Regions from separate parts of the Streptomyces sp. NPDC001880 genome, predicted to be linked through region 1. Evidence: riboswitches for the same ligand, from Rfam matches in the RefSeq annotation. Region 1 holds a riboswitch; each other region holds the start of a gene.
The links. Region 1 has a riboswitch for cyclic di-AMP ahead of ACWCQ6_RS23555 (transglycosylase SLT domain-containing protein). Riboswitches for the same ligand answer to the same signal wherever they lie in the genome.
Positions count from the first base shown of each region.

Region 1 (4,206 bases):
GCATCGTCGCGAATGGCCTCCGCGGCCTCCTCGCGGCGCTGGCGCGCCTCGCTGAGCCGCTCCTCGTGGACGCCGCGAAGCTTGCCCGCCGACTCCTGCGCGGCCCGCTTGCGGCGGCCGGCCAGGATCTTCGGGAGGCCCCCTTCGGCCTCGATCTTCCTCCCGTTCCGCTGGCGTCGGGCCAGCTTCATCCGGGTCTCCTCCAGTTCGCGTTTCTGGCGCCGCAGATCGGCCTCCGCGGCCCGCAACGTCCGCCCGGCGGCCTCCTGTTCGGCGGCCACGGCTTCCTGGTACGCGGACCAGCCACCGCCGTACCAGTTCACCGATCCGGCGCGCAGTTCGGCGATGCGGTCCACGCGCTCCAGCAGTTCGCGGTCGTGGCTGACCACGACCAGTACGCCCGAGCGCCAGGAGTCGACGGCCTCGTAGAGCCTCCGGCGGGCGAACACATCGAGGTTGTTGGTGGGCTCGTCCAGGAGCAGCACGTCGGGACGGTCCAGCAGCAGCGCGGCCAGGCGCAGCAGGACGGTCTCGCCGCCGGACAACTGTCCCACTGTGCGGTCCAGTTCGATGTCCCCGAGTCCGAGTTGGCCCAGGGTCGCCAGGGCCCGTTCCTCGACGTCCCAGTCGTCGCCGATCGTCTCGAAGTGCTTTTCGTCGACATCCCCGGCCTCGATGGCGCGCAGCGCCTCGCGCCGCTCGGCGATGCCCAGGGCCCGGTCCACCCGCAGTGTTGTGTCGAGGGTGATGTCCTGCGGAAGATGGGCGAGGCTGCCGCCGACGGTCACCGAACCCTGGGCGGGCAGGAGTTCACCGGCGAGCAGCCGCAGCAGTGTGGACTTGCCCGCGCCGTTGGTGCCGACGAGGCCGACGCGGCCCCGGCCGATGGCGAACGAGAGCGCGTCGAAGACGGTCGTGCCGTCCGGCAGGCGGAAGGACAGGGCCGAGCAGGTGAGGGAAGCGCCGGGGGTGGTGGGTGTCGCCATGGTGTTCCTCGCATTCGCAAGCGTGGTGAGTGGGGGCTTCGTATGCGAGCACCACGCGGCGACCGGGCAGCAGAGGAAGGTGCGGCGGTCCTGAGATCGAGGGACGGCTCATGCACCGAGGTCGCATCCACGCGGGGTCACGGGCAGTGCGGAGCACTGCTACGGCGTGACGGGCGTACGGGCGGAGCCGTACGGCGTGATGTTCGCGAACCTCAGATGCGCAACGTCCACCTCTATCGGAGACAACAGGACGTCCACACCGTAACGGCGCGGAGGAAGGGATGGCAATGCCTCCAGGCGCCGGGCAAGGACGGTGTCGTGAATCACTCGCGCCGACACGCGTGCCCCATTAGGGGCGATTTGAGCGAATTGTTAATTTTTTGGCGCGAGGCGAAACGCACCTTTTGTGAATTCGTGGCGCGAGTCACGTTCGAGCCCCTCGGTGTCGTGTCACGCGATTCGGATCCCTTTCCGCGCAAGGGGGGACAGCTGCTCGATGTGAGGTGGATTACCGCAATTCCGGTGACTCGATCTTGTAAGTGAATTGCATGTGGAAATTGGGGGCTTGTCCCTTTCGGTTCCTCTCGCCTACGGTCACCGTCAATCCGGACGGAACGCCGAATCCTGCCGCCGCCCGGCAATCCGACCCACTCGTGTACGGCAGGAGCGGGGGACCCAGGTAAGCCGCCATTCCGGTATCCGGAACGGCTCGGGGTGAAGCCGCGTTCGTGCGCGGCCGGGCATCTCCAGCCCGAACCCGACAGCTCACCTCGCAGGCGACGGAGAGGAATCCACCATGTCCGCAACGGGTACGTACCGTCGTCGCAACTCCACCTCGCTGAGCCGGGGCTTCATAGCCGTGGGAACGGGTGCAGCCGCCCTCCTGATGCCGTTGCTCGGCGCCACCACCGCCTCGGCGGCGCCGACGCAGTCCGTCTCTGCCGCGGCGCCTGCCGCGAAGGCCGCGACATACACCAACGATCTGGACGGCTGGATCAAGGAGTCGCTGGCCGTCATGGCCAAGCACGGCATCCCCGGCAGCTACGACGGCATCCACCGCAACGTGATGCGCGAGTCCTCCGGCAACCCCCGGGCCATCAACAACTGGGACTCGAACGCCGCCGCCGGAACGCCGTCCAAGGGTCTCCTCCAGGTCATCGATCCGACCTTCCGCGCCTACCACGTGCCCGGTACGGCGATGGACGCCTACGACCCCGTTGCCAACATCACCGCGGCGTGCAACTACGCGGCCCACAAGTACGGCTCCATCGACAACGTCTTCGGGGCGTACTGAGGTACGGAACCCAGCCTCGGGGACGACCAGTTCGTTGCCGTCGCGGTGCAGGACGGCAACGAACCGGGTCGCCGCGGCGCTGCGCAGTGCCTGACCGTCGCGGCGCAGGCGTCTCGTGTACCCGGCCGTCCGTGCCGGACCTTCACTCCGGGGTGTGCTCCGTCGGCTTCGCCCGTCCTGAGCGCGGCATTACGGGAACGGTCGCCGCCTTCCCGGCCCGGACTGCCTGCACCACCATGTCGTGCAGGCGACGACTTTCCTCCTCCGAACAGCACACAACGGGACTGCCCGACATGGTGAACCAGTCGATCGCGCCGCTGTACTGCACAGTCACCTGGGCCGTGTCATCCGCCCAGGTCGTGTGAACCGTCAGATCCCCGGACAGGACACCGACCTCCTCCGTCAGCACACCACCGTGCCCGGAGAACACACCGCAAGTCGTCCATGACGCCCAAGCCATGACTCCAGGCTGGCATCAACACCGTGGATGCGCGACCCGCAGGCCCCGCGCCCCGGCCGCGCCGCCCGGTGCGCCCCGCCGGTGCGGGAGGCCGCCCCGTCTTCCGGATGCTGGATACGGGCGAGACTTTCCACCGTCCCGGGCTGCGGTTCCCGCAGCACCCCCCGATCCCGGGCCATGACGCGTTGTTAACGCCAAACCGTCGGATTCGGCCATCTGGACAACGAATTCCGGAGGTAAATGCCTCTTGACCTGCGGAACGCGTCGGGATTGCATATCGCGCTGGGAGCGCCGAAACCACTCACCACGTGATCGGAAATCGCACGATGACCGACACGCTCAGCGCTCGCCCCAGCGACCGGCCCCACTCCACAGAAGCTCAAGCGTTCCATCGGCGTCTTGGGCGGCACACTGCTCACGCTCTCGTGCGTGACGCCCGCCTCGCCCCTCTTCGTGGTCGTACCGGACCTGTTCTCCAGCCTCGGCACGTTACACCTCCATCGCCATCGGCTCGCTGCTCTGCATCGTGGTCGCCTTCTGCTACTCGGAGCTGGGGACGCTCATCCCCAGCTCCGGCGGAAAGTACGGCATGGTGTCGACCACGGCGGGGCGGCTCGCCGGGAGACCCGCCGGCTGGTCCGCATTCCGGAGGACGCGTGGCCCTGACCCTCCCCGGACGTGTTCCGCACTCGGTGTCCGGCCCGTCGGTGAAGCGCATCCGTCGACGGGCGAAGACACTCTCGATGCCCTCACAGTGGAGTGAGGACGTCGTCGGAACACGGGGAGTCGTGGCGGAATGAGTGTCCAGCGGGTCGGAGTCGTCGTGCACACGGGCCGTCCCGAAGCCGTCGTCGCGTCGGGAGTCGTGCGCGACTGGTGCGCCCGCGAAGGAATCCCTTGCACGGACATCGACGTGTGGCGCGACGACGAACGCAGACGCGGCGGACGCGAGGAGGCCGATGTCGCGGGCAACCCCGACCTCATCGTGACGCTCGGCGGCGACGGGACGTTCCTGCGCGGCGCCAGGATCGCCGCCAAGAACGACGGCGCCGTCCTCGGGATCGACCTGGGCCGCGTCGGTTTCCTCACCGAGGTGCCCGCCGAGGACGTGGTCCGGGCGCTCGACGCCGTCCACCGTGGCCGGGCGGAGGTCGAGGAGCGCATGACCCTGACCATGAGAGCCTCCCGCGTACTCGAAGTGCCACCGGACATCGACGCCCTGATGGGCTACGGACAGCGCCCCATGCTGCCGCCTCCCCAGATCGCCCTCGACGAGGAGGCCGCGGCGGAGGGCTGGGGCGTGGCACTGGACGTCACCGCACTCAATGACGTCGTCGTGGAGAAGCTCGCCCGCGACCGGCAGGTGAGCCTCGGTGTCTACATCGGCGGCCGGCTCCTCGCCTCGTACTCCGCCGACGCGGTCATCATGGCCACTCCCACCGGCTCGACCGCCTACAGCTTCGCCG
Region 1 covers NZ_JBSFET010000048.1:8,751-12,956, forward strand. The annotation lists gene ACWCQ6_RS23550 (ATP-binding cassette domain-containing protein) at 1-986, opposite strand, end outside; cyclic di-AMP (ydaO/yuaA leader) riboswitch at 1,592-1,780, shown strand; gene ACWCQ6_RS23555 (transglycosylase SLT domain-containing protein) at 1,783-2,280, shown strand; gene ACWCQ6_RS23560 (hypothetical protein) at 2,423-2,740, opposite strand; partial or broken gene ACWCQ6_RS23565 (amino acid permease) at 3,101-3,362, shown strand; gene ACWCQ6_RS23570 (NAD(+)/NADH kinase) at 3,537-4,206, shown strand, end outside.

Region 2 (4,206 bases), on a different contig from region 1:
GCCGGTCAGGAAGACGACCGGGAATTCGAGGCCCTTCGCGGTGTGCAGCGTCATCAGCGTGATGACGCCGGAGCCGTCCTCGTCCTCGTCGGGAATCTGGTCGGAGTCGGCGACGAGCGCGACCTTCTCCAGGAACTCGGCGAGTGTGCCCGTGCCCGCGGCCGTGCCCGTCTCGTCGGCCGCTCCGCGCTCCTGCTCGAATTCGAGGGCCACGGCTGCCAGTTCCTGGAGGTTCTCGATCCGGGTCTCGTCCTGCGGGTCGGTGGAGGCCTGCAGTTCGGCGAGGTAGCCGGTGCGCTCCAGGACGGCCTCCAGGACCACCGCCGGGCCCGCGCCCGACTCGACGATCGTGCGCAGCTCCTCCATCAGCGTGTTGAACCGCTTGACGGCGTTGGCCGACCGGGCCGCCATGCCGTACGCCTCGTCGACCCGGCGCAGCGCCTGCGGAAAGGTGATCTTCTCGCGCAGGGACAGCGCGTCGATCATCGCCTCGGCGCGCTCGCCGATGCCGCGCTTGGGCACGTTGAGGATGCGGCGCAGCGGGACGGTGTCCTCCGGATTGGCGAGGACGCGCAGGTAGGCCAGGATGTCCCGGACCTCCTTGCGCTCGTAGAAACGCACGCCGCCGACGACCTTGTAGGGCAGGCCGACGCGGATGAAGATCTCTTCGAAGACACGGGACTGCGCGTTCGTGCGGTAGAAGATCGCGACGTCGCCGGCCCTGGCGTCGCCCGCGTCGGTCAGCCGGTCGATCTCGTCGGCGACGAACTGCGCCTCGTCGTGCTCGGTGTCGGCGACGTAGCCGGTGATCCGGGCGCCCGTGCCGGCGTTCGTCCAGAGGTTCTTGGGACGGCGGCTCTCGTTGCGCTCGATGACCGCGTTGGCGGCGGACAGGATCGTCTGCGTGGAGCGGTAGTTCTGCTCCAGGAGGATCGTCGTCGCGTTCGGGTAGTCCTCCTCGAACTGGAGGATGTTGCGGATGGTCGCGCCGCGGAAGGCGTAGATCGACTGGTCCGCGTCACCCACGACGCACAGCTCGGCCGGGGCGTCGCCCTCGCCCGCCGGGCCGACCAGCTCGCGTACGAGGGTGTACTGGGCGTGGTTGGTGTCCTGGTACTCGTCAACCAGGACGTGGCGGAAGCGGCGGCGGTAGTGCTCGGCGACGTCCGGGAACGCCTGGAGCAGGTGGACCGTCGTCATGATGATGTCGTCGAAGTCCAGCGCGTTGGCCTCGCGCAGCCGGGACTGGTACATCGCGTAGGCCTGGGCGAGGGTCTTCTCGAAGCCGTCCGCCGCCTGGCCGGCGAAGGTCTCCTCGTCGATCAGTTCGTTCTTGAGGTTGGAGACCTTGGCCGTGAACGACTTCGGCGGGAAGCGCTTCGGGTCGAGGTCGAGATCGCGGCAGACCAGGGCCATCAGCCGCTTGGAGTCGGCGGCGTCGTAGATGGAGAACGACGAGGTGAAGCCGAGCTTCTTCGACTCGCGGCGCAGGATGCGTACGCACGCGCTGTGGAAGGTCATGACCCACATGGCGTTGGCGCGCGGTCCGACGAGCTGCTCGACGCGCTCCTTCATCTCGCCCGCGGCCTTGTTGGTGAAGGTGATCGCCAGGATCTGGCCGGGGTGCACCCCGCGCTCCGCGAGGAGGTGGGCGATCCGGTGGGTCAGCACCCGGGTCTTGCCCGAGCCGGCTCCGGCGACGATGAGCAGCGGGGAGCCCGCGTGGACCACGGCGGCGCGCTGCTCGGTGTTCAGCCCGTCGAGGAGCGCCGCGGAGTCGATGACGGGGCGGTGCGCGCCGTCGCGGTAGTAGGCGTCCCGGGGCGGCGGGGGCCCGTCGAACACGCCCGCGAAAAGGTCCTCCGGCACCTCTTCGGGCGCGGAGTCCTCGGGGGGCGGCGGGGGCTCTTCCTCCGATTGCTGGAGGCCGGCCAGGAAGCTGTCGTCAAAGAGGCTGCTCATCGCTTGTCGAGTCTAGGCCGCCCCGGCGACACCCGGAGGCCGCACGGCGAACCGCGCACCGCGACGGACACGCGACGGAGGGGCGCCACTACGATCCGTAAGGGATTCCGGGCCCTCACCACCCACCCCGACAAGGTCACGAAAACGTATCGGGCATATCGAACATCAACCTTCACAGCAGCACCGCGGGTTGGCTAGCGTGCTCGACCGGGCGGCCCGTACCCCCTTGAGGCGAACCACGCCGAGCGGGCGCCCCCGCCGAATCCGGGCTGCCCCCACGGGAGTTCGGAACCGGGGACCCACACGCAGCACCGGGGTGAATCGGTCCTTATCCCCCACTCGGACCGTAGGGCAGCCTTCCGTTCCGCCCGAGCCCGACAGCTAACCCGGTAGGCGGTCCACGGAAGGAGATGCCGGTCTTGGCATCGCATCGCAAGCCGCGCACCCGGGTGCGCACCACCGCGCCGGCCGTCGGGCTCACCACCGCGGCACTGGCGTCCGTGACCCTGCTCTCCACGCAGAGCGCCATGGCCGCCCCCGACCCGAAGCCCGGCGTCGAGGACGTACAGAAGCAGGTCGACGAGCTCTACCGGCAGGCGGGCACCGCGACCCAGCAGTACAACCAGGCGAAGGAGGCCTCCGCCGCCCAGCGCGCCAAGGTCGACGCCCTGCTGGACGATGTCGCCGAACGCGCCGACAAGCTCAACGAGGCGCGCAGGACGCTCGGCGCCTACGCGGCCGCGCAGTACCGCAGCGGCTCCATCACGCCGAGCGCCACGTTCTTCCTGGCCGACGACCCGCAGTCGTACTTCGACCAGAGCCAGTTGATGGACCGGATGACCAGCCGGCAGCAGCAGGCGATCACGGACTTCCGTACGGAGCAGGCCAAGGCGTCGAAGAAGCGCGCCGAAGCGGTGCGGAGCCTGGAGACGCTGACGACGACGCAGAACACGCTGCGCACCAGCAAGCAGAACGTCCAGAAGAAGCTGGGCGAGGCGCGCACGCTGCTGTCGAAGCTGACCGCCGAGGAGAAGGCGCGGCTCGCGGCGATCGAGCGGGAGAAGGAGGCCGAGGCCAGGCGCAAGGCCGAGGAGCTGGCGAAGCAGCAGGCCGCCGCCAAGGCCGAGGCGGACCGCAAGGCCGAGGAGGCCGCGAAGGAGTCGGGAGGCGGCAGCGGTACGGGGACGGGCACCGGGTCCGGCTCGGACAGCAGTGCCACCACCAAGGCGGAGAAGGTCCTCGCCTTCGCCAGGGCCCAGATCGGCAAGCCGTACGTCTGGGGCGCGACGGGCCCCGCTTCGTACGACTGCTCCGGGCTCACCCAGGCCGCGTGGAAGGCGGCGGGCGTGGACATACCGCGGACCACATGGGACCAGGTCGAGATCGGCACCCGGGTCGCCACGGCGGACCTGCGGCCGGGGGACCTGGTCTTCTTCTACGACGACATCAGCCACGTCGGCATCTACAAGGGTGACGGGATGATGATCCACGCCCCGAAGCCCGGGGCGAACGTGCGCGAGGAGTCGATCTACTACATGCCGATCTACGGCAGCGTGCGGCCGGCGTAGCGGGCCTCCACGCGCAGCGCTGCCCCGGTGCCGGGGCAGCGCTGCGCGGGCGGGATCAGGTCCAGAGCGTGGCGATGAAGATGTTGAGCATCGTCAGTCCGCCCACCGCCGCGAAGGCGCCCTTGTCGACCTTCTCCTCGTCCCGCTTGATGTAGACGAGGGCGAGGATGACGACCAGGATCAGCAGCTTGACGCCGATCTTGATGTTGTTCACGTGGTTGCCGTCGGCCTCGTTCAGCCCGACCAGTGCGACACCGGTGACCAGCATGGTCAGCGCGCCGTGCAGCATCGCCGGGACGAACCGGGCCGTGCCCGCGCCCATCGCCTTCATCTGGGTCAGGAATCCGCCCAGCAGGGCGGCGATGCCGATGATGTGCAGGGCGACGAAGACATGAATGAGTACGTCCATGAGGCCGCAGCCTAGCCCCGGCCATATCACCACTCGGCAGGCAGGTACACCTTACTGTTCACTTCACTCACACCTGTACCAATTGCCTGACTCTGGCGCAATTTTTCCGATCACTCGACGGCAATGCCACGCCAAATTCAGACAATAAGCGTCATTACGACTCCTGCCCGTGCCCCGGGTTTAGCGTCCCTGACCAGGGTGACCGGCTTCACCGCTGCTCCGTACGCGGGCGGCGCACCGGTCGCCCCGCCGAGAGTTTCGGCGGGC
Region 2 covers NZ_JBSFET010000012.1:66,668-70,873, reverse strand. The annotation lists gene pcrA (DNA helicase PcrA) at 1-1,962, opposite strand, end outside; cyclic di-AMP (ydaO/yuaA leader) riboswitch at 2,209-2,374, shown strand; gene ACWCQ6_RS10325 (NlpC/P60 family protein) at 2,373-3,530, shown strand; gene ACWCQ6_RS10320 (hypothetical protein) at 3,586-3,939, opposite strand.
Region 2: it holds a riboswitch for cyclic di-AMP, as region 1 does, so the genes downstream of both, ACWCQ6_RS10325 (NlpC/P60 family protein) here and ACWCQ6_RS23555 (transglycosylase SLT domain-containing protein) in region 1, are expected to answer to the same signal.

Region 3 (4,206 bases), on a different contig from region 1:
GTGGAAGGGGACGAGCTGCGGATCGGCCTCACCGACGCCGTGCACCGGCTCGCACTCACCCTGCACTACCGGATGCGGGACGACTCCGATGTCGTGGAGCGCTGGGCCACCGTCGCCCATGCCGGACCGGACGGCCCGCCGCTGGAACTGCTGCGCGCCGACGCGGCCACCTGGTCGCTCCCGGCCCGCGACGGCTGGCGGCTCAGCCGGCTGCACGGGCGCTGGGCGGCGGAGTCGCGGCTGGCGCGGGCGGAGCTGATCCACGGCGAGAGTGTCGTCTCCAGTCGGCGCGGACATACCGGCCACCAGTACCTGCCCTGGGTCGCCCTGGATGCCGACGGCACGGCGACCGAGGAGAGCGGCGAGGTGTACGGCTGTGCGCTCGGCTGGTCCGGCTCGTGGCGGATCTCCGTGCAGCGGCTGCCCGACGGGCTCGTACAGATCACCGGCGGCGCCGGCTACGACGACTCCGGACTGCTGCGGCTCGCGCCGGGGGAGTCGTACACCACACCCGTGTTCGCCGGGCTGTGGAGCGGCCAGGGGTTCGGCGGGGCGAGCCGCGCCTGGCACGCCTGGCAGCTGGCCCATGTGATCCCGGACGCGGAGAAGGCGCGGCCGGTGCTCTACAACTCCTGGGAGGCGACGGGCTTCGACATCTCGCTGGACCAGCAGCGCGTCCTCGCCGAGCGCGCCGCCGCGATGGGTGTCGAGCTGTTCGTGGTGGATGACGCGTGGTTCGGGCAGCGGACCAGCGACCGGGCCGGGCTCGGCGACTGGACGCCGAATCCGGACCGCTTCCCCGGCGGGCTGAAGCCGCTCGCCGACGAAGTGCACGGGCTCGGCATGCAGTTCGGAATCTGGGTCGAGCCGGAAATGGTCAATGCCGACAGCGATCTCTACCGCGCGCACCCCGACTGGGTGCAGCACTTTCCCGAGCGGGCGCGGACGGAGTACCGCAACCAGCTGGTGCTCAATCTGGCCCGTCCCGATGTCCGGGAATATCTCTGGGAGCAGCTGGACACGCTGCTCTCCAATACGCCCGTCGACTATGTGAAGTGGGATTTCAACCGCTGCTTCACCGATGCGGGCTGGCCGGGCGAGGAGTACCCGCAGAAGCTCTGGATCGAGCATGTGGATGCCCTGTACGCGCTGATCGACCGGCTCAGGGCCGCACATCCCGCAGTCGCGTTCGAGTCCTGCTCGGGCGGTGGCGGCCGGATCGACCTGGGGATCCTGTCCCGTACGGACCAGGTGTGGACCTCCGACAACACCGACCCGCTCGACCGTCTCGCCATCCAGGAGGGTTTCGGGCACATCCATCCGGCCCGGGTGATGGCCGCCTGGGTCACCGACAGCCCGAACGAGCAGCTCAACGGCAGGGTCAGCTCGCTGCGCTTCCGTTTCGTGAGCGCCATGGCCGGTGTGCTCGGGGTCGGCGGGGACCTCACCGAATGGAGCGAGGAGGAGCTGGCCGAGGCGCGGACCTGGGTGGAGCTCTACAAGGAGATCCGGCCGGTCGTGCAGCACGGCGCGCTGTACCGGCTGCGTGAGCCGCGCGGCGGGCTCAGCGCGGTGCAGTACGTCCACGGTGAGGAGGCCGTGGTCCTGATGTGGCTGGAGAAGCAGCGGTACGGGGAGCGGCCCCCGGCCCTGCGGCTGCGCGGGCTCGACCCCGCGGCGACCTACGCCTGCCTGGACACGGGGGCGGTGCACCACGGTTCGGTACTCCTGCACCAGGGGCTGGACACCGGACTTCGGGGAGACCTCGACGCGCGGGTGCTGCGCCTGCGGAGAGGGTGACAAAACGGGCATATCCGTAATGCGGTCTTTTGCCTTAACTTCGTCCGGTTGTACGGGAGATGGTCGCTGCCTCGTGAGCGGGATCATATCCGTGACGGTGTGTGGCGACAGGGGAGTCGGGTATTCCGTGTGCCGTGCGGAAAGTCAAGATCCGTAATCCACGGAGTGTGACCGGAATTCCACGCCGATTTCCTCGGCGTGGAATCCGGAATGGAACCCGAGGCTTGTTCTCGCCGTCCGGACTCGCTTACGGTCACCGTCAATCCGGGCGGACCGCCTAATCCTGCCGCCGCCTGGAATTCGTATCCACTCATCGCGTGGCAGGAGCGGGGGAACCAGGTAAGCCGCCGACCGGAGATATCCGGCCGGCTCGGGGTGAAGTCGCGCTCAGCGCGGCCGGGCATCTCCAGCCCGAACCCGACAGCTCACCTCGCAGGCGCCGGAGAGGAAGAACGTCATGCCCATTTCGGGTAAGCACCGCCGTCCGAAGATCGGTCCCGTTGCCCGTGGCGTCGCCGCCGTCAGCGCCGGCGGCGCCATCGTCGCACTGCCACTGCTCGGCGCCACCGGTGCCTACGCCGTGGAGCAGGCCGCCCCGGCCGCCGCCCCGCAGTCGGCCGCCGTCACCACGCACGCCCAGCCGGTCGCCCAGAAGCAGGACGCCACCACGACGTACTCCGTGGTCTCCGGCGACTACCTGTCGAAGATCGCCGCCGAGCACAACGTCAAGGGCGGCTGGCAGAAGCTGTACCAGGACAACCGCCAGGTCGTCGGCGAGGACCCGAGCCTGATCTTCCCGGGCATGAAGCTGACCCTCGGCGCCAAGTCGGCCGGCAACGCCGCGCCCACCGGCGCCGGCGCCGGCGCCGGCGCCGCCCTCCCGTCGAAGGCGCCTTCCGCCGCCGCGTCGGCCGCTGAGAAGTCCGCCCCGTCCAAGTCCGTGACCGCCGCCCCGGAGACCAAGGCCCCGGCCTCCGCCCCGGCCGCCAAGAGCAGCAGCTCCGGCTACGCCCACCCGGTCCCCGGCAACCACACCACCAACTACCGGGCCTCCGGCTCCAACTGGTCCAGTGGCAGCCACACCGGCATCGACTTCCCCGTCGCCACCGGCACCAGCGTGAAGGCCATCACCTCCGGCACCGTCGTCTCCGCGGGCTGGGGCGGCGCGTACGGCAACCAGGTCGTCATCAAGCACGCCGACGGCCACTACTCGCAGTACGGCCACCTGTCCTCCCTCTCCGTCTCGGTGGGCCAGAGCGTGGGCATCGGTCAGCAGGTCGGCCTCTCCGGAGCCACCGGCAACGCCACCGGCCCGCACCTGCACTTCGAGGTCCGCACCGGCCCGGCGTACGGCTCGGACATCGACCCGATCGCCTTCCTGGCCTCGCACGGCATCTACGTCTGAGCCGAACGGCCGGGCGGCTGAGCAACACAGAAGGGGCGGTGCGCGGCGGCGCACCGCCCCTTCGGCTGACACCGACCGGCAATCGGAAGGCGACGCCGCCCCCATTGCCGGTCGGCCTTATTCCTCCTTTGCCAAAACCTGACCGGGTGGTCTATCTCACCACCCGTCAACCCCTTATTACGGTCGCGTAGGTCACATTCGGCGGTGCAGGATGAGCGTTTGTGGCAGACGATTCGAGAAAAAATCAACGTGGCGTCATCAACCGACAGGGCGTCATCGAGTCGTACGCGGCGATTGGCGACAGCTTCACCGAAGGAGTCGGCGACCCCGGCCCGGACGGGACCTTCGTCGGCTGGGCGGACCGTTTCGCGGTACTTCTCGCGGACCAGCTCCCGGACCCCGAAGCGGCGACGGGCAGCGAGGGCTCCGAGCACGGCAATTTCAGGTACGCCAATCTCGCCGTACGAGGACGCCTCCTCGACCAGATCGTCGAGGAGCAGGTGCCGCGCGCCAAGGAACTCGCCCCCGACCTGGTGAGCTTCTGCGCGGGCGGCAACGACATCATCCGGCCGGGCACCGACCCCGACGACGTGGCCGAGCGCTTCGAGCGCGCCGTCGCCGAGCTGACCGGGGCGGTCGGCACAGTCATGGTCACCACCGGCTTCGACACCCGCGGTGTTCCCGTGCTGCGCCATCTGCGCGGCAAGATCGCCACGTACACCGCCCATGTGCGGGCCATCGCCGACCGCTACGACTGCCCGGTCCTCGACCTGTGGTCGCTGCGCTCCGTCCAGGACCGGCGCGCCTGGGACGACGACCGGCTCCATCTGTCGCCCGAGGGACACACCAGGGTCGCGCTGCGCGCCGCCCAGGTCCTCGGCATCGACGTGCCGGCCGACCCCGACCAGGAATGGCCCCCGCAGGCGCAGCGCGGCACCCTCGAAGTGCGGCGCGACGACATCCACTGGGCGCGCGAGTACCTGGTCCCGTGGATCGGCCGG
Region 3 covers NZ_JBSFET010000032.1:56,564-60,769, reverse strand. The annotation lists gene ACWCQ6_RS19420 (alpha-galactosidase) at 1-1,800, shown strand, start outside; cyclic di-AMP (ydaO/yuaA leader) riboswitch at 2,098-2,254, shown strand; gene ACWCQ6_RS19415 (M23 family metallopeptidase) at 2,258-3,205, shown strand; gene ACWCQ6_RS19410 (SGNH/GDSL hydrolase family protein) at 3,427-4,206, shown strand, end outside.
Region 3: it holds a riboswitch for cyclic di-AMP, as region 1 does, so the genes downstream of both, ACWCQ6_RS19415 (M23 family metallopeptidase) here and ACWCQ6_RS23555 (transglycosylase SLT domain-containing protein) in region 1, are expected to answer to the same signal.